One region of the Pseudomonas arvensis genome, then DNA from elsewhere that is predicted to be linked to it. Evidence: predicted binding sites of a transcription regulator. Region 1 holds the regulator's gene; each other region holds the start of a gene.
What was found. Region 1 encodes sigma-54, which starts transcription at its own class of promoters, with help from an activator protein. Its sites were predicted from a motif close to ANTGGCATNNANNTTGCTNT; they were not measured.
Positions count from the first base shown of each region.

Region 2: glnK (P-II family nitrogen regulator) is a predicted target of sigma-54. The motif match lies at 3,532-3,551, and genes of this name have one in related genera.
Region 3: flgB (flagellar basal body rod protein FlgB) is a predicted target of sigma-54. The motif match lies at 1,632-1,651, and genes of this name have one in related genera.

Region 1 covers NZ_CP162038.1:988,198-994,411, forward strand. Annotated here, with positions in the region: gene AB3G88_RS04430 (class II fumarate hydratase) at 1-49, shown strand, start outside; gene AB3G88_RS04435 (DUF2753 family protein) at 76-504, shown strand; gene AB3G88_RS04440 (superoxide dismutase) at 506-1,117, shown strand; gene AB3G88_RS04445 (ZIP family metal transporter) at 1,151-2,044, shown strand; gene AB3G88_RS04450 (HPr family phosphocarrier protein) at 2,066-2,338, opposite strand; gene rapZ (RNase adapter RapZ) at 2,355-3,212, opposite strand; gene ptsN (PTS IIA-like nitrogen regulatory protein PtsN) at 3,215-3,679, opposite strand; gene hpf (ribosome hibernation-promoting factor, HPF/YfiA family) at 3,692-3,997, opposite strand; gene AB3G88_RS04470 (RNA polymerase factor sigma-54) at 4,073-5,566, opposite strand; gene lptB (LPS export ABC transporter ATP-binding protein) at 5,764-6,214, opposite strand, start outside.
Region 2 covers NZ_CP162038.1:6,032,076-6,038,289, forward strand. Annotated here, with positions in the region: gene AB3G88_RS27570 (HAD family hydrolase) at 1-424, shown strand, start outside; gene sutA (dormancy-specific transcriptional regulator SutA) at 547-873, opposite strand; gene AB3G88_RS27580 (secondary thiamine-phosphate synthase enzyme YjbQ) at 976-1,401, opposite strand; gene AB3G88_RS27585 (ammonium transporter) at 1,613-2,950, opposite strand; gene glnK (P-II family nitrogen regulator) at 2,985-3,323, opposite strand; gene AB3G88_RS27595 (accessory factor UbiK family protein) at 3,746-4,006, shown strand; gene AB3G88_RS27600 (YifB family Mg chelatase-like AAA ATPase) at 4,148-5,644, shown strand; gene AB3G88_RS27605 (methyl-accepting chemotaxis protein) at 5,680-6,214, opposite strand, start outside.
Region 3 covers NZ_CP162038.1:4,741,299-4,747,512, reverse strand. Annotated here, with positions in the region: gene AB3G88_RS21435 (chemotaxis protein CheV) at 1-586, shown strand, start outside; gene cheR (protein-glutamate O-methyltransferase CheR) at 632-1,459, shown strand; gene flgB (flagellar basal body rod protein FlgB) at 1,694-2,101, shown strand; gene flgC (flagellar basal body rod protein FlgC) at 2,105-2,548, shown strand; gene flgD (flagellar hook assembly protein FlgD) at 2,565-3,284, shown strand; gene flgE (flagellar hook protein FlgE) at 3,316-4,620, shown strand; partial or broken gene AB3G88_RS21405 (IS3 family transposase) at 4,712-5,934, opposite strand; gene AB3G88_RS21400 (ribonucleoside-diphosphate reductase subunit alpha) at 6,084-6,214, opposite strand, start outside.

The DNA.
Region 1 (6,214 bases):
ACTGGAAATCCTGTTGGATCCGGAAAAGCTTACGGCCGGCGGCGTGTAATCACCGACTCTGCTTTGGAGGCTCATATGGAGCACTGGAAACGCACGATCGAACGGGCTAATCGCTGCTTTATGCAGGGCGAACTGGTCGACGCTCGCGAGGCCTATTTGCAAGCCCTGGCCCTGGCTCAAGTGTTGTTCGAACGCTGGGCAGATGCCGACGAAGCAGTGGCGGCCTGCGTCATTTCACATCACAACCTGGCGGATCTGCACTTGCGCCTGAATCAGCCTGAGGAAAGCGCCGAGTACCTCTGCGCCATTCACCAGCGCTTGCTGCAGACCATGCAGGACGCGCGCTTGAGCCCGCAACTGCGGGAAGCGGCCCTGCGCCAGAGCAGCAAGACTTACGTCGAACTGTTGAATTTCATCAGCGATCACGGCGAATACCCGCGCACCCATCGCTTGCTGGGCGGTACTGCGGCGCAACCGACCACGCCTCAATACGGAGTACATTGATATGACTTACACCTTGCCTGCCTTGCCTTATGCCTACGATGCCCTGGAACCGCATATCGATGCGCAAACCATGGAAATTCACTACACCAAGCATCACCAGACCTACATCAACAATCTTAACGCCGCGGTCGAGGGCACCGAGTTCGCCGACTGGCCGGTAGAAAAACTGGTGTCCAGCGTGCAGCAACTGCCGGAAAAACTGCGCGCAGCGGTGATCAATCAAGGTGGCGGCCACGCTAACCACTCGCTGTTCTGGGCGGTGATGTCACCTCAGGGGGGCGGTAAGCCTGAAGGCGCGCTGGGCAAGGCAATTGACGAGCAAGTCGGTGGTTTTGAAAGCTTCAAGGAGGCTTTCACCAAAGCTGCGTTGACCCGCTTCGGCAGCGGTTGGGCCTGGCTGAGCGTTACCCCGCAAAAGACCCTGATCGTGGAAAGCAGCGGTAACCAGGACAGCCCGTTGATGAACGGCAACACGCCGATCCTCGGCCTCGACGTGTGGGAGCACGCTTACTACCTGCGCTACCAGAACCGCCGCCCGGAATACATCAATGCCTTCTACAGTGTTATCAACTGGCCAGAAGTTGCCGCACGCTATCAGGCTGCTTTGGCCTGACATTGACCTCCATAACAAGATCTAAGGCCGACTATGGGCACTGAAACACTGGCGATCGGCAGCGTGCGGATGTTTCGTTATGCGCTGGGCTCGCTGCTGCTACTGGCAGGTACTGCATTGCTGGTGGCCCACGGGCTGGCCTGGCTGGACCTGCAACCGCGTATCTTGCGCGCCTTGCAGGGCGGTGCGATCTGCGCGCTCGGCACCGCGCTGGGCGCGGTTCCTGTATTGGTGATTCGGCGGATGCCGGTGGCCGTGAGCGATACCTTGCTGGGCTTTGGGGCGGGCGTGATGTTGGCCGCCACCGCCTTTTCGCTGGTGGTGCCAGGCATCGCCGCTGCCGAAAGCCTGGGGCTTACGCCCTGGGGGGCGGGCGGGTTGATTAGTTTCGGCATCATGTCAGGGGCATTCGGACTGTATCTGATTGACCGCAAGGTCTCCGGCGCCAGTCCGGAAATGTTGGTGGGCACGCCGGATAAACCGGTGATCCCGCCGCGAATCTGGCTGTTCGTGTTCGCCATCATTGCCCACAACATCCCCGAAGGCATGGCGGTTGGCGTCTCGGCGGGCGGTGGCATGCCGGACGCCGATAGCCTGGCCATGGGCATTGCCTTGCAGGATGTGCCCGAAGGTCTTGTGATTGCGTTGGTGTTGGCCGGGGCAGGCATGTCGCGGGCCAAGGCGTTTCTGATTGGCGCTGCGTCAGGCTTGGTGGAGCCGGTGTTTGCCGTGCTCTGCGCCTGGTTGGTGAGCCTGGCTGAAGTGCTGTTGCCCTTGGGTTTGGCATTGGCCGCTGGGGCGATGTTGTTGGTGGTGACCCATGAGGTTATCCCTGAGTCACGGCGCAATGGCCATGAAAAACTCGCCAGTCTGGGATTGTGTATCGGGTTTTGTTTGATGATGGTGATGGATACGGCGCTAGGTTAACCCCGCTCCTGTAGGGTGAGTTTACTCACCCTCATCAAAGAAGTTATTGATCAGTGCCACCAGGGCATCCATCGCTTCCTGTTCCTGTTCGCCTTCCGTTTTCAAGTGAATCTTGGTGCCCTTACCGGCCGCCAGCATCATCATTGCCATGATGCTTTTGCCATCGACCATGCTTTCCGGTGTACGCCCTGCCCTGATCTGACAGGGGAACTGCCCGGCAACGCCGACAAATTTGGCTGAGGCGCGGGCGTGCAGGCCCAGCTTGTTGATGATTTCAATTTCCAGAGCGGGCATCGCGAAGGTGTTCCTTTCAGCTGAGGTCGCGGTGGCGAACCTGGACGTTCTTGAGGGTTTGTTGCAGTACCTGGCCCAGGCGCTCGGTCAGGTATACGGAGCGGTGGTGACCACCGGTGCAGCCAATGGCAATGGTGACATAGGCCCGGTTGCTGGCAGCAAAGCGCGGCAGCCATTTGAGCAGGTAACTGGAGATGTCCTGAAACATCTCCTCCACATCCGGCTGCGCGGCCAGGTACTCGGCTACGGGTAGATCCAGCCCTGACTGGTCACGCAATTCCGGTTTCCAATAAGGGTTGGGCAGGCAGCGCACGTCAAACACGAGGTCCGCATCCACTGGCATGCCGCGTTTGAACCCAAAGGACTCGACAAGAAACGCCGTGCCAGGCTCCGGCTGATTCAGCAGGCGCAGCTTGATGGCATCGCGCAGTTGATACAGGTTAAGGCTGGTGGTGTTGATCTTGAGGTCGGCGAGGTCAATGATCGGCCCCAACAACTTGGTTTCGTCCTCGATGGCTTCGGCCAGGGAGCGGTGGGGGCTGCTGAGCGGGTGGCGCCGGCGGGTTTCGGAGAAGCGCTTTAATAACGTCTCTTCGTCGGCATCGAGGTACAGCACATCACAATGGATGTGCTTGGCGCGCACTTCTTCCAGCAATTCCGGGAATCGCGAGAGGTGGCTCGGCAGGTTGCGGGCGTCGATCGAAACGGCAACCAGGGGTTGCGCCAGCTCGGTGTGGATCAGAGCACGTTCCGCCAGCTCTGGCAGCAGGCCGGCAGGCAGGTTGTCGATGCAATAGAAGCCATTGTCCTCAAGAACGTTGAGGGCGGTGCTTTTACCCGAGCCGGAGCGGCCGCTGACGATGATCAAACGCATGGTTACTGCCCGTTTTGCTCATCCAGGACAACTTGGTACAGCGCCTCGTTGCTGCTGGCACTGCGCAGTTTGTCGCGTACTTCCTTGCGGTCAAGCATGCTGGCGATCTGCCGAAGCAGTTCCAGGTGCGCATCGGTGGCGGCCTGCGGGACCAGCAGAACAAACAGCAGGTCGACCGGGGCACCGTCGATGGCGTCGAAATCGATAGGGGCGTCCAGGTGCAGCAGGGCGCTGACAGGTGTTTCGCAGCCTTTGAGGCGACAGTGAGGAATGGCGATGCCGTTGCCAAAACCGGTCGAGCCGAGTTTTTCACGGGCAATCAGAGCCTCGAAGACATCTTGCATCTCCAGCTCAGGCACTTGGCTGCTGATCAGGTTGGCAATTTGTTCGAGGGCTTTCTTCTTGCTGCCGCCCGGCACGTTCACGAGGGAACGGCCGGGGGTCAGGATGGTTTCAAGTCGGATCATGGGTTGGGGGTGTTAGCGGCCAGTGCCATTAAGAAGGCTCTGCTGCTTTTCCTTATGCTTTTTAAGTTGGCGGTCAAGCTTGTCAGTCAAGGCATCAATTGATGCATACATGTCCTCATGCTCGGCATTGGCGACTACTTCGCCACCGGGAATCTGCAGGGTCGCCTCAACTTTCTGCTGAAGCTTGTCGACCTTCATGATGACTTGCACGTTGGTGATTTTGTCAAAATGCCCCTCCAGGCGTTTCAGCTTCAGCTCGACATACTCGCGCAGGGGAGGGGTGACTTCTACATGGTGTCCACTGATGTTGACTTGCATACAGCTTCTCCTTCGTTGCCAGTGCATAAAGCGACGGGTAGGAATACCCGTCACTGGAACGCTGTGGCCCGCCCGTCACATCAAACGCTTGCGCTCGCTGGAAGGCGCGATCCCAAGGGATTCGCGGTACTTGGCGACGGTTCGACGGGCGACCTGAATGCCTTGTGCCTCCAGTAAACCAGCGATCTTGCTGTCACTCAACGGCTTTTTCTGATTTTCCGCAGCAACCAGTTTTTTGATGATCGCGCGGATCGCCGTTGACGAGCATTCGCCGCCTTCGGAGGTGCTTACATGGCTGGAGAAAAAATATTTCAACTCATAAATACCCCGTGGGGTATGCATGAATTTTTGCGTGGTCACGCGTGAAATTGTCGATTCGTGCATGCCTACCGCCTCGGCGATGTCGTGCAGGACCAGAGGCTTCATTGCTTCGTCGCCGTATTCCAGGAAGCCGCGCTGATGCTCGACGATCTGGGTGGCCACTTTCATCAAGGTTTCGTTGCGGCTCTGCAGGCTCTTGATGAACCAGCGGGCTTCCTGCAGCTGGTTGCGCATGAAGGTGTTGTCGGCACTCGTGTCGGCCCGGCGTACAAAGCCGGCATATTGCGGGTTGACCCGCAGGCGCGGCACAGACTCCTGGTTCAGCTCAACCAGCCAGCGCTCGTTGTCTTTGCGCACGATTACATCGGGCACCACGTACTCGGCTTCGCTCGACTCGATCTGCGAGCCCGGACGCGGGTTCAGGCTTTGCACCAGCTCGATGACCTGGCGGAGGTCGTCTTCCTTGAGCTTCATGCGACGCATCAGTTGGGTGTAGTCGCGGCTGCCCAGCAGGTCGATGTAGTCGGTAACCAGGCGCTGGGCCTCAGCGAGCCATGGCGTCTTGGCGGGCAGCTGGCGCAGTTGCAACAGCAAGCATTCGCTCAGGGTACGGGCGCCGATGCCGGCCGGCTCGAACTGCTGGATGCGGTGCAGCACCGCTTCAATTTCGTCCAGCTCAATGTCCAGTTCCGGGTCGAAAGCCTCAAGAATTTCTTCGAGCGTCTCGTCCAGGTAACCCTGGTTGTTGATGCAGTCGATCAGGGTGACGGCGATCAGTCGATCGGTATCAGACATCGGTGCGAGGTTCAGTTGCCACAGCAGATGGCTCTGCAGGCTTTCACCGGCGGAGGTGCGGGTGGTGAAGTCCCACTCGTCATCGTCGTTGCTGGGCAGGCTGCTGGCGCTGGTCTGATAGACGTCTTCCCAGGCGGTATCTACTGGAAGCTCGTTGGGGATGCGTTCGTTCCAATCGCCTTCCTCCAGGTTGTCCACCGTAGGGGCAGTTTCCTGATAGGACGGTTCCTGCACGTCCGCGTTGGGTTTTTGCTCGATGTTGTCGGCCAACGGGTCTGCGTTATCGAAGTCGTCGCCTTCTTCCTGGCGTTCGAGCATCGGATTGGACTCCAGGGCCTCCTGGATTTCCTGTTGCAGGTCCAGGGTCGACAATTGGAGCAGGCGGATGGCCTGTTGCAGCTGCGGTGTCATCGTCAGCTGCTGGCCCATTCTCAGGACTAGCGATGGTTTCATGGCAGGGGCTTAACACCTTATTCGCCGGCGCAATGCGCCATCCACGACAGGGCGCGTGAGCGCCAAACATAAGCAAATTATATGCCTGATATCGAGGGCTTTGCCTAGAGCGCGGTAACAATAAAAAACCGGAGGTTCTTATTGACTCCCGCGCATCGGGCAAACGACCTGCCACCGCCTTGTTATTACAGGCGGGTTTACAGGCGAAACTCGTGACCCAGGTACACTTCCTTGACCAGTTCATTGGCCAGGATGGTAGCGGAGTCGCCCTCGGCGATCAGTTGTCCATCGTTGACGATATAGGCGGTTTCGCAGATATCGAGGGTCTCACGCACATTGTGGTCGGTGATCAGTACACCGATGCCCTTGGCCTTGAGGTGATGGATGATCTGCTTGATATCGCCAACCGAGATAGGGTCGACGCCGGCAAACGGTTCGTCCAGCAGGATGAACTTGGGGGCAGTGGCCAGGGCACGGGCGATTTCCACGCGACGCCGCTCGCCACCGGACAGGCTCATGCCAAGGTTGTCGCGAATGTGGTTGATGTGGAATTCCTGCAGCAGGCTTTCCAGTTCCTGGCGGCGGCCGTCACGGTCCAGTTCCTTGCGGGTTTCAAGGATGGCCATGATGTTGTCGGCAACCGACAGT
Region 2 (6,214 bases), 1.2 Mb from region 1:
CGATGTTTGCTTCGAAGCGTTCATTCACGCCCGCCACCAGATCAGCGTGTTTCCGGAAGCCGAGCCGATGCTCAAAGCCCTGCGCCAGCACTTCCTGCTCGGCGTGATCACCAACGGCAATGCCGATGTGCAGCGCGTTGGTCTGGCGGATTATTTCCATTTCGCCCTGCGTGCTGAAGATATCGGGATTGCCAAACCGGATGCGCGATTGTTTCAAGAGGCGTTGCAGCGTGGTGGCGTGGACGCCAGTGCGGCGGTGCATGTTGGCGACCATCCGGGCGATGACATCGCCGGGGCGCAGCAGGCTGGGTTGCGGGCGGTGTGGTTCAACCCGACGGGCAAGGTGTGGGAAGGCGATAAGCACCCGGATGCGCAGATTCGCAGCCTGACCGAATTGCCAGCACTGCTACGCAGCTGGCAATAACACTGGAGATCCAAATGTGGGAGGGGGCAAAACCCCTCCCACATTTGGATGATCACAAAGCTCACAGGCATGAAAAAGCCCGCAGCGACGGCGGGCTTTTTCTTACAAGCAGGTGACTGACCTCAGATAGGTCGGCTGCCGTACTTGTTATCCGGCTTCTTGGGTGGGTCTGCCACCACGTTAGCCTCGACTTCCTGCACTCTGCCGCCTTTAGCGAGGAATTCTTCCATCGCACGGGCCAGGGCATCGCGCTCTTTGTTCTTGGCCTCAACGCTCGGCAATTCATCTACCGAAACAGCTGCCTTGGCTTTGCCTTTGGCCGCCGGGGCAGGTGCATCATCGCCACCGTCGTCGTCCGCAACGTCTTCCGCTGCAGCTTCAAGACCTTCTTCGGTGTCGTCTTCGTCACCTACTTCGAGTTCGTCGTTTTCCAGATCATCGTCGCTCATGTTCTACCTCATGACTTGCGAAAAGCAGATTAGTTATAGCCCAGCTTCGCCCTCTGTCGAGGTCGCCGGAGAAAAATCAACATCCACTGGATAACCAGTGGCTTATGCCCCATCACCGTGCAAGGTGGCGAGGACTTTACGAGCACCGCCATGATCACGGTGCTCGCCCAGATAAACACCTTGCCAGGTCCCCATCGCCAAGCGGCCGGCCTTGACCGGCAAACTCAGCTGGCAGCCCAGGAGACTGGCCTTGAAGTGCGCCGGCAGGTCATCCGGACCTTCGTCGTTGTGTTCGAACCCGGCACGGCCTTGCGGCACCAGCGCGTTGAAAAAACGTTCGAAGTCACGGCGAACCGCCGGGTCGGCATTCTCGTTGACGGTCAACGAGGCCGAGGTGTGCTGCAACCACAGGTGCAACAGGCCCACACGACACGCCTTCAATTCAGGCAAGCCGGCGAGCAACTCATCAGTCACCAGGTGAAAGCCCCGGGGCTTGGCCCGCAGGGTAATCAGGGTCTGTTGCCACATACAGTTCTCCGCCCATCGGCGCGCATTCTAGCGCGCTCAGGGAAAAAACAAAGTGTCGAATACGCCTACATGCCTGTAAGACATTCGCACGGTGAAAAGTGCCGTGCGCGCCCGATCACAAAGTCAGCGCAAAAAACCGCACAGCCTCTTACGACTGACAAACGCCAGGCAAAAAAATGCCCGGCAAGCCGGGCATCTTTTTAACGCGTACTTACAAGTTGTAGCCGCGTTCGTTGTGTTGCGCCAGGTCGAGGCCGACAGCCTCTTCCTCTTCGGTAACACGCAGGCCCATGACCATGTCGAGTACCTTGAGGATGACGTAGGTGACGATGGCCGTGTAGATCACAGTGAAGCCGACACCTTTGCACTGGATCCAGACTTGAGCCGCGATGTCAGTCACGGTGCCGAAGCCGCCCAATGCGGGGGCTGCGAACACACCGGTGAGGATCGCACCGACGATACCGCCGATACCGTGCACGCCGAATGCGTCCAGGGAGTCGTCGTAGCCGAGCTTGCGCTTGAGGCTGGTCGCGCAGAAGAAGCAGACCACGCCCGCCACCAGGCCGATCACCAGGGCGCCCATTGGGCCAACGGTGCCAGCGGCCGGTGTAACGGCCACCAAGCCAGCCACCACGCCCGAGGCAATGCCCAGTGCGCTTGGCTTACCGTGAGTGATCCACTCGGCGAACATCCAGCCCAGCGCCGCAGCAGCGGTAGCGATCTGAGTCACCAGCATCGCCATGCCGGCGGTGCCGTTGGCGGCAGCAGCAGAACCGGCGTTGAAGCCGAACCAGCCGATCCACAGCATTGCCGCGCCCACCAGGGTGTAACCCAGGTTGTGCGGTGCCATTGGGGTGGTCGGGAAGCCTTTACGCTTGCCGAGCACGATGCACGCCACCAGACCAGCTACACCAGCGTTGATGTGCACCACGGTGCCGCCGGCGAAGTCCAGCACGCCCCAGTCCCACATCAGGCCGCCGTTGCCGCTCCAGACCATATGCGCGATGGGCGCATAGACCAGGGTGAACCAGATGCCCATGAAGATCAGCATCGCGGAGAACTTCATGCGCTCAGCAAAGGCACCCACGATCAGCGCCGGGGTGATGATGGCGAAGGTCATCTGGAAGGTGATGAACACCGCTTCCGGGAACAACGCCGCAGGCCCGGTGATGCTGGCCGGGGTCACGCCCGCCAGGAACGCCTTGCCCATGCCGCCGAAGAAGGAATTGAAATTGACCACACCCTGTTCCATACCGGTGGTATCGAACGCAATGCTGTAGCCGTAGACGACCCACAGGATGCTGATCAGGCCAGTGATGGCGAAGCACTGCATCATCACCGACAGAATATTTTTGGAGCGGACCATGCCGCCGTAGAACAGCGCCAGGCCGGGGATGGTCATGAACAGCACCAGTGCGGTGGCGGTCAGCATCCAGGCGGTGTCGCCGGAGTTGAGGACTGGAGCAGCCACTTCGTCTGCCGCCATGGCCAGGCTTGGCATTACGATGGACAACAGGGCTCCGAGCCCTGCGAATTTACGCAGAGTCATATTGTTTTCTCCTGGGGCGTTGGGGTTTGGCGGCTTAGATTGCGTCGGTATCGGTTTCGCCGGTACGGATGCGAATAGCCTGTTCCAGATTGACCACGAAGATCTTGCCGTCACCAATCTTGCCGGTGTTGGCGGCCTTGGTTATCGCCTCGATAACCCGGTCAAGATCCTTGTCGTCAATGGCGACATCAATCTTCACCTTCGGCAGGAAATCGACTACGTATTCCGCGCCGCGATACAGCTCGGTGTGACCCTTCTGCCGACCGAAGCCCTTGACCTCAGTAACGGTAATGCCCTGCACGCCGATCTCGGACAACGACTCGCGTACATCGTCCAACTTGAACGGCTTGATGATGGCAGTGACTAGCTTCATGAAAACTCTCTCCCGAATTGGTGGACTTGCCCCAGGAAAACAAACCCGTCTCAAGTCTAAGCGCAGTGCCTGGCTTTGTAACGCATCGTCGCAAGGGCAGTTGCCATTGGGACGCCAGCGAACCACTGGTGACGAAACCTGTACCCCTGATCCGTCGGCGCACTGCATTCGTCACAGCGACTGCATCAGTGCATGGGTCATGATCGTCTAAGCAGAAACCTTGCCAGCTCCGTAAAAATCACTGAAATCAGTCCCTTGCCCGCTTAACCCCACCCACGGGGCTACTTGGCGGCTGCAATGCGCACGAAAACAGTGCGACGCCGCCCGGCCCGATGCGCGAAAAGCGTGCGCCGCAGGCCGTGAAAAAGACTATAGACGCTGCGTGATACACTGCCCGCCAACAGTTTTCCGGAATATTTCCCATGCTCGCGCCCAAAGACCTCCTCGACGCCCTGAGCGGCCACGCCTCTCGCCTGTTCAGCGGCGAAACCCCGCTGCCCCGCAATGAAATCGAAAGTCAGTTCAAGGCTTTGCTGCAAAGTGGTTTCAGCAAGCTTGATCTGGTCAGCCGGGAAGAATTTGACAGCCAGATGGTGGTGCTCGCCCGCACCCGTGCGCGACTGGAGAGTCTGGAGGCCAAAGTCGCAGAGCTGGAAGCGCGGTTGACACCTGCGGCTGAATAAATGCGATCAGTGTGGGATGGGGCCAGTCCTCTCCCACCTTTGCTCTGGATACGTTCTGTAAAACCTCCCCGCCTCGCCCTTCTCCACCTCGTCTACCCTTGAAAAACCGCAGGAAGCGGCCTCCCATTTCAAGGAACGAGCATGTCCCTCGCCATCGTCCACAGCCGCGCCCAGGTCGGCGTAGAAGCCCCCGCCGTCACCGTCGAGGTGCACATGGCCAATGGTTTGCCGTCCTTGACCCTGGTGGGTTTACCCGAAACCGCCGTCAAGGAAAGCAAGGACCGCGTTCGCAGCGCCATTCTCAACTGCGCCCTGCAATACCCCTCGCGCCGTATCACCCTCAACCTCGCGCCCGCCGACCTGCCCAAGGACGGCGGGCGTTTTGATTTGGCGATTGCATTGGGGATCCTCGCCGCCAGTGTGCAAGTGCCGGCGTTGATGCTCGATGACGTTGAATGCCTGGGTGAGTTGGCGTTGTCCGGTGAAGTGCGCGCAGTCAAAGGTGTGTTGCCAGCGGCTTTAGCGGCGCGCAAGGCCGGGCGCACGGTGATAGTGCCGCGGGCGAACGCGGAGGAAGCGTGCCTGGCGTCGGGTTTGAAAGTGATTGCAGTGGATCACCTCCTGCAGGTGGTGGCGCACCTCAATGGGCATGTGCCGATTGAGCCCTACAAGTCCGATGGCTTGCAGTACCTGAACAAGCCGTACCCTGATTTGAGCGAAGTGCAGGGTCAGCTGGCCGCCAAGCGGGCATTGCTGATTGCCGCAGCGGGCGCACATAACCTGCTGTTCAGTGGGCCACCGGGTACCGGCAAGACCTTGCTCGCCAGCCGCCTGCCCGGTTTGCTGCCGCCGCTGAGCGAACAGGAGGCCCTGGAAGTGGCGGCCATTCAGTCGGTGGTCAGCCTCGCCCCACTGAGCCACTGGCCGCACCGGCCGTTCCGCCAGCCGCACCACTCGGCGTCAGGGCCGGCATTGGTGGGCGGTGGGTCGAAACCGCAGCCAGGGGAAATCACCCTGGCGCACCATGGCGTGCTCTTCCTGGACGAATTGCCGGAGTTTGATCGCAAGGTGCTGGAAGTTCTGCGCGAGCCATTGGAGTCGGGCCATATCGTGATTTCCCGCGCCCGCGACCGCGTGAGTTTCCCGGCGCGCTTTCAGCTGGTAGCGGCGATGAACCCCTGCCCTTGCGGTTACATGGGTGAGCCCACTGGGCGTTGTCGCTGCACGCCGGAACAGATCCAGCGGTATCGCAACAAGCTGTCTGGCCCCTTGCTGGATCGGATCGACCTGCACCTTACCGTGGCGCGTGAAACCACTGCGCTCAATCCCACCCAGCAGGCTGGAGAGACCACGGCAACGGCCTCAGCCCTGGTGGCCGATGCGCGGGAGCGTCAGCAACAGCGCCAGGGCTGCGCCAACGCCTTTCTTGATCTGCCGAGGCTGCGTGAGCACTGTCAGTTGGCGAAAGCCGATGAAAGCTGGCTGGAGAGCGCCTGCGAGCGGCTGACTTTGTCGCTGCGGGCGGCTCATCGGTTGCTCAAAGTAGCGCGCACCCTGGCGGATCTGGATCAAGTGGACAATATCAGCCGGGACCATCTGAAGGAGGCGCTGCAATACCGCCCGGCTGCGATCAATTGAGCCTGGCGCCTCCCACATTTTGTACCGCAATGGCTTCAGCGGAAACGATCCACTTCATGCCGCAAGCCAGCCGCCAACGTCTCCAGTTCCTTGGCTGTAATCGCCAGGTTCGACACCACTTCCCGCTGCTCGCTGTTGGCCAGCGCGATGCTCTGCAAGTTGCTGCTGAGCAACGTCGCGGTGCTGCTTTGCTCTTGGGTTGCCGTGGTGATCGCCGCGAACTGCTGGCCGGCCGAACGGCTCTGTTCGTCGATACGCGCCAGGGCCGAGGCCACGTCGGCGTTGCGCGACAGGCCTTCCTGCATCAGCGTGTTGCCGTGTTCCATGGTGCTGATGGCATTACCGGTCTCCCGCTGGATGCTCTGGATCATCCCGGAGATTTCATCGGTGGCTTCGCGGGTACGCGAGGCCAGGTTACGTACTTCGTCAGCCACCACGGCAAACCCACGACCTTGCTCACCGGCGCGAGCCGCCTCGATGGCGGCGTTGAGCGCCAGCAGGTTGGTCTGCTCGGCGATGGAGGTGATCACACCGACGATGCCGCCGATTTCCTGAGAGCGCTGGCCGAGG
Region 3 (6,214 bases), 2.5 Mb from region 1:
CTGGGAAGAGATTCATCCGCCGCCCAAGGGCACCGGCCGCGACCACTACCTCACGGCAGTGACGCGGGTCGATAACCAATTGGTGGAAATCATCGACGTGGAGAAGATCCTCGCCGAAGTGGCGCCGACCTCGGAATCGATTTCCGTGGGTGTGGTGGATGCCGAAACGGCGCACAAGGCAGTCTCGCTGCGTGTGCTGACGGTGGATGACTCCTCGGTGGCGCGCAAGCAGGTGACCCGTTGCCTGCAAACCGTCGGCGTGGAAGTGGTGGCGCTCAATGATGGCCGCCAGGCGCTGGATTACCTGCGCAAGCTGGTAGATGAAGGCAAGAAACCGGAAGAAGAATTCTTGATGATGATCTCCGACATCGAGATGCCGGAAATGGACGGCTACACCCTCACGGCTGAGATACGCAGCGATCCACGCATGCAAAAATTGCATATCATCCTGCATACTTCGTTGTCGGGCGTATTCAACCAGGCGATGGTCAAGAAGGTCGGTGCCGATGACTTCCTGGCCAAATTCCGTCCTGATGACCTGGCATCCCGGGTAGTCGCCCGGATCAAGGCAGCAGATCACAGCTAAGGGCTTTTTTCCCCTGGCGATCACACGATTTTAGAGGCGGTATCAGTGTCTACGGGTAATTTGGATTTTGAACAGTTCCGGGTCTTCCTGGAAAAAGCCTGTGGCATATTGCTCGGTGAAAACAAGCAATACCTGGTATCCAGCCGTCTTAATAAACTGATGGAGCAGCAGGGCATCAAGTCCCTGGGCGAGTTGGTTCAACGGATCCAGGGGCAGCCGCGCAGTGGCCTCAAAGAGATGGTGGTCGATGCCATGACCACCAACGAAACCTTGTGGTTTCGTGATACCTATCCCTTTGAAGTGCTCAAGAGCAAAGTGCTGCCGGAGGCCATCAAGGCCAGCCCGGGCCAGCGCTTGCGCATCTGGTCGGCGGCCTGCTCTTCGGGGCAGGAACCGTATTCGATCTCGATGTCCATCGATGAGTTCGAGCGGACCAACATGGGCCAGTTGAAGGCCGGGGCGCAGATTGTTGCCACTGACCTGTCCGGCACCATGCTCACCAACTGCAAGACCGGCGAGTACGACAGCCTGGCCCTGGGCCGTGGTTTGTCCCAGGAGCGCCTGCAACGTTACTTCGACCCCAAAGGGGCAGGGCGTTGGGCGATCAAGGCGCCGATCAAGAGCCGCGTGGAGTTCCGTTCGTTCAACCTGCTCGACAGCTACGCCAGCCTGGGCAAGTTCGACATGGTGTTCTGCCGCAACGTACTGATCTACTTCTCGGCAGAAGTGAAGAAAGACATCCTGTTGCGCATCCACGGCACCCTCAAGCGTGGCGGTTACTTGTTCCTCGGTGCTTCCGAGGCGCTGAACGGCCTGCCGGATCACTTCCAGATGGTGCAGTGCAGCCCGGGCATCATCTACCAGGCCAAATAAAAATGTGGGAGGGGGGCAAACCCCCTCCCACATTTGTTTCTGCGGCAAAGTTGATGAAAGCGGCAACTCCCCATTGCCGCTTTACTGGCGCCACGCGGAAACCCGTTGCCGCTTTTCTGGCATTGCCGCCGGCAACCTCCTCGCAAACCCTTGATTCATGGGCTTTTCAGAAACTGGCATGCGCCTTGCTATAACCCAGTTAACGAACAGCAGGTCAGCCTAAAGGTTTCCGCCATGAGCATCAGCTTCGATAAAGCGCTCGGTATCCACGAACAAGCCCTGGGCTTCCGCGCCCAGCGTGCTGAAGTCCTGGCCAATAACATTGCCAACGCCGACACCCCGAACTACAAGGCTCGGGATCTGGACTTCTCCGCCGTGCTCGCCGCACAGCAGGACAAGACCAAGAACGGCACCTTCGCCTTGAACATGACCAACAACCGTCATATCGAAGCGCAAGGCCTGAGCAGTGGTGACGAGTCGTTGCTGTATCGCACGCCGATGCAGCCGTCGATCGATCAGAACACCGTCGACGCCCAGCTGGAGCAATCGGCGTATGCCGAGAACTCGGTGAACTTCCAGGCCAGCTTTACCCTGCTCAACAGCAAATTCAAAGGGCTGATGTCAGCCCTGCGTGGAGAGTAAGCCATGTCCCTGTCCAGTGTTTTCAATATTGCCGGTAGCGGCATGAGCGCCCAGACCACGCGGCTCAACACCGTCGCCAGTAACATCGCCAACGCCGAGACCGTGTCGTCGAGCATTGACCAGACGTACCGTGCCCGTCACCCGGTGTTTGCCACCATGTTCCAGGCCGGTCAGAACGGCGGCAGCGACTCGCTGTTCCAGGAGCAGGACGCAGCCGGCAAAGGCGTGCAGGTGCTTGGCGTGGTCGAAGACCAGAGCAACCTCGAAGCCCGCTACGAGCCTAACCACCCGGCCGCGAACGAAAAAGGCTACGTGTACTACCCGAACGTCAACGTGGTCGAGGAAATGGCCGACATGATTTCCGCCAGCCGCTCGTTCCAGACCAACGCGGAAATGATGAACACCGCCAAAACCATGATGCAGAAGGTCCTGACCCTGGGTCAGTGATAAGGGGCGCCAAATAATGGCCATCGTTGATACGACTACTAATTCAGCAGTCCAGGACCTTTTCAATTCCAAGGTCAGCACTGCAACAAACAATGTCGCAAGCACGGCTTCTGCGGCCACCGGCAATCAGTCGTTGGGCAAGGACGCATTCTTGCAGCTGCTGGTCACCCAACTGAAAAACCAGGACCCGCTGTCGCCTCAGGACAACGGTGCATTCGTGGCCCAGTTGGCTCAGTTCAGCAGCCTGGAAGGCATCAACACCCTGAACGACTCGGTGAATGCAATCTCCAGCAACTTCAGCTCTTCGCAGGCGCTGCAAGCTTCGTCGCTGGTAGGGCGTTCGATCATCACCCAGACCGACAAGGCCCTGGTGGATACGAGCAAGAGCATGAACGGTTCGGTGGCGGTGACTGCTGCCACCGGCAACGTCGCCATCAAGATCACCGACAAAGACGGCAACGTGGTGCGCACCATCGACATGGGCGCCCAGAGCGCCGGCACCTCGGACTTTATCTGGGATGGCAAGAACGACGCGGGTGAGGTGGCTCCAGCGGGCACCTACACCTTCGCGGCCACGACCAAGAACGACAAGGGCGATTCAGTGGCCCTGGCCACTTCGCTGCCTGCAACAGTGACCAGCGTTACATTGAGCAAGACCGGCGGCGAAATGCTGCTGAACCTTGCAGGCGGCATGGGCAGCGTCAAACTGTCGCAAATTCAGACTATCGGTACATAGAGCCGGCTAACTACGGCAGAGGGAGAGAAACATGTCTTTTAATATCGGCCTTAGCGGCCTCTATGCGGCCAACAAACAATTGGACGTGACCGGCAACAACATCGCCAACGTCGCGACCACTGGCTTCAAGTCGTCCCGTGCGGAATTCGCCGACATCTACGCCGCGTCCAAACTGGGCACCGGGCAGAACAGCATCGGCAACGGCGTGAACCTGGCGGCGGTGTCCCAGCAGTTCACCCAGGGTGACGTCAACGGCAGCGGCGGCGTGCTGGACATGGCGATCCAGGGCGGCGGCTTCTTCGTGCAGAAGGGCAGCGACGGTTCCCTGGAATACACCCGTAGCGGTGCGTTCCGCGCCGACAAAGACGGCTACATCACCAACAACACCGGCACCTCGCGCCTGCAAGGCTACGCGGCGGATGACGACGGCAAGATCATCAAGGGCGGCTTGACCGACCTGCAACTGAACTTGTCTTACCTGCCGCCGAAGGCGTCCACCAAAGTGGACTCCACCAGTAACCTGAACTCGTCGGAGCCGGTGATCAACCAGACTACCAAGCCGTTCAACCCAACCGACACCACCACCTTTACCACTCAGTACAGCACCACCTTGTACGACTCCCAGGGCAACTCCCACGCCATGGTGCAGTACATGGTGAAAACCGACGCCAACGAGTGGAACGCCTACACGTTGATCGACGGCCGTAACCTGGATGGTTCGACGCCGACAACGACCGGCACCACTGCCCCTGTGCCGTCGACTATTACCTTTGATGGCGCGGGTAAGCTCAAGGACGTTGTGACCGGCGGCGTGAGCAGCAAGACCTTGACGCTCACTGGCTGGGTTCCAGGGTCGGTGACCGATGGCACTTGGACGCCGAACGACGCGACTGCCGGTCCTATTGCCGTGAACATGGGCAATATCACCCAGTACAACTCGGCCAGCTACCGCAACCCGCCGACCACTGACGGTTACGCTACCGGCCAGATCACCGGCCTGAAAATCGACGGCAACGGTGTACTGTTCGCCACGTTCAGCAACCAGCAGAGCAAGGCTATCGGCCAGATCTCCCTGGCCAGCTTCAACAACGAACAGGGCCTGCAACCGGCAGGCGGCACTACCTGGAGAGAGACCTTCTCCTCGGGCCAGCCGGGTTACGACACCCCGCAAGCCGGCACCCTGGGTTCGATCGTGGCTAACTCCCTGGAGAACTCCAACGTTAACCTGACCAACGAGTTGGTGGACCTGATCAAGGCCCAGAGCAACTATCAGGCGAACGCCAAGACTATCTCCACCCAGAGCACCATCATGCAGACCATCATCCAGATGACGTGATGCGGTAACGCTCCACAAAAAAGCCCCTCGCAAGAGGGGCTTTTTTATGGACGGTGTCTAGTCCTGAAATAGGTTTACACCTGTTTGAGTCTCAAAACGCCTGATGCACCGCATCGGGCGTTTTGTATTTCAGGGATAAGTGCGGCCGCTCCCCGTTGTAGATCAGCACCGACTCATCCACCATTTTTACGGCATCCGCCAAATCTTTGGGTCGGTGCAGCAAAAACTCAGTTTTCAAAATCCCATTTACCCGCTCTGCCATCGCGTTCTGATAGCAATCGTAGCCGTCAGTCATTGAGCACTTGATCCCATGCTTGGCGTGCATTTGCTGGTACAGGTCGGAGCAGTATTGGGCCCCGCGATCCGAGTGATGGATCAGCGACTGCATGGATTTTCGCTGGTTAACAGCTTTCTGCAATGCTTTGACCACCGACTCCGTATGCAGGCTGTCATGCACATGATGACCCACGATCTTGCGTGAGTACGCGTCTGTTATCAGGCTGACCTAAACAACACTTTCCCGCGTGGGCAGATAGGTAATATCTGCAACCCAAACCTGCTCGGGCCTGCCAGCGACAACTTGTTCCGGGCCTGCTTTGAGCAGGTTGGGATGGCGGCGGAACCGATGATGGCTATGCGTAGTTTTATGATAAGCACGCTTTCGAGGAACCAGCTCTCGCGCTTCGCGCAAGATGGAAAAAAGACGGTCTCGACCAACAATTACCTGCGCTTCAGCCTCAGTGCTCATCAGATAATGCAGCTTGCGCGTGCCTAGCCTCGGCTGGCGACGCCGCTTTTCCAGAACAAAGTCCACTACTTGCTGGTCTTGGTGAGCTCTCGCATCAACGGCTCGGTTACGTTTGTAATACGCTTGGCGCGAAATTCCCATGAACAGGCAAGCCCTGGTAATGCTCAGGTCTTGGATTTGCCCTTGCGAGAGGACTTGCCGGGTCGCTTTTTTACGATGGACACACCGTAATCATTTTTCAAGACGTTCACGACAGCTTCAAAGAACTGGGCCTTTTGATTGCTCAGCGCCAACTGTTCTTCAAGCTCTTTAATCCGCTGCTCGGGTGTCAGCGGGAGGTTGGGGTCGGTCATCGGCCTGCTCCGCGGCGCTCGGATTGAGGCGCCTTGGCTCCAGTCCTGTCGGCCATGCTTGCGTAGCCAAACCAGTACCGTGGACCGGCCCTGGATGCCAAAGCGCCGTTGAGCCTCTTTATAACTCAACTCGCCTTTTTCGACTTGGTCTACGACCGACAATTTAAAAGCTAGCGTGTAATCGCGTTGGCTGCGCCTTTTTCTCGTATCCATTGAGTCCTCCTGAACAAAGGTCAGAAGGTGTAAACCTTATTCAGGACGGGACACGGTGGAAATGTATCTGGCAAAAAAAGCCCCCGATACACCGTAGGCATATCGAGGGCTTTTCAGCCTTGGGAAATCAGGCCCAAGGCGGATTCAGCTTATTGGCAAGCTTCGCAATCCGGCTCGTCAATCGCGCAGGCCTTTGGCACAGGTGCCGGGCCGGCTGGAGCAGCGAGTACCGAATCATCACCATGGTTGCCGCTGGACACAGCGTTCAGCTTACCGGTGT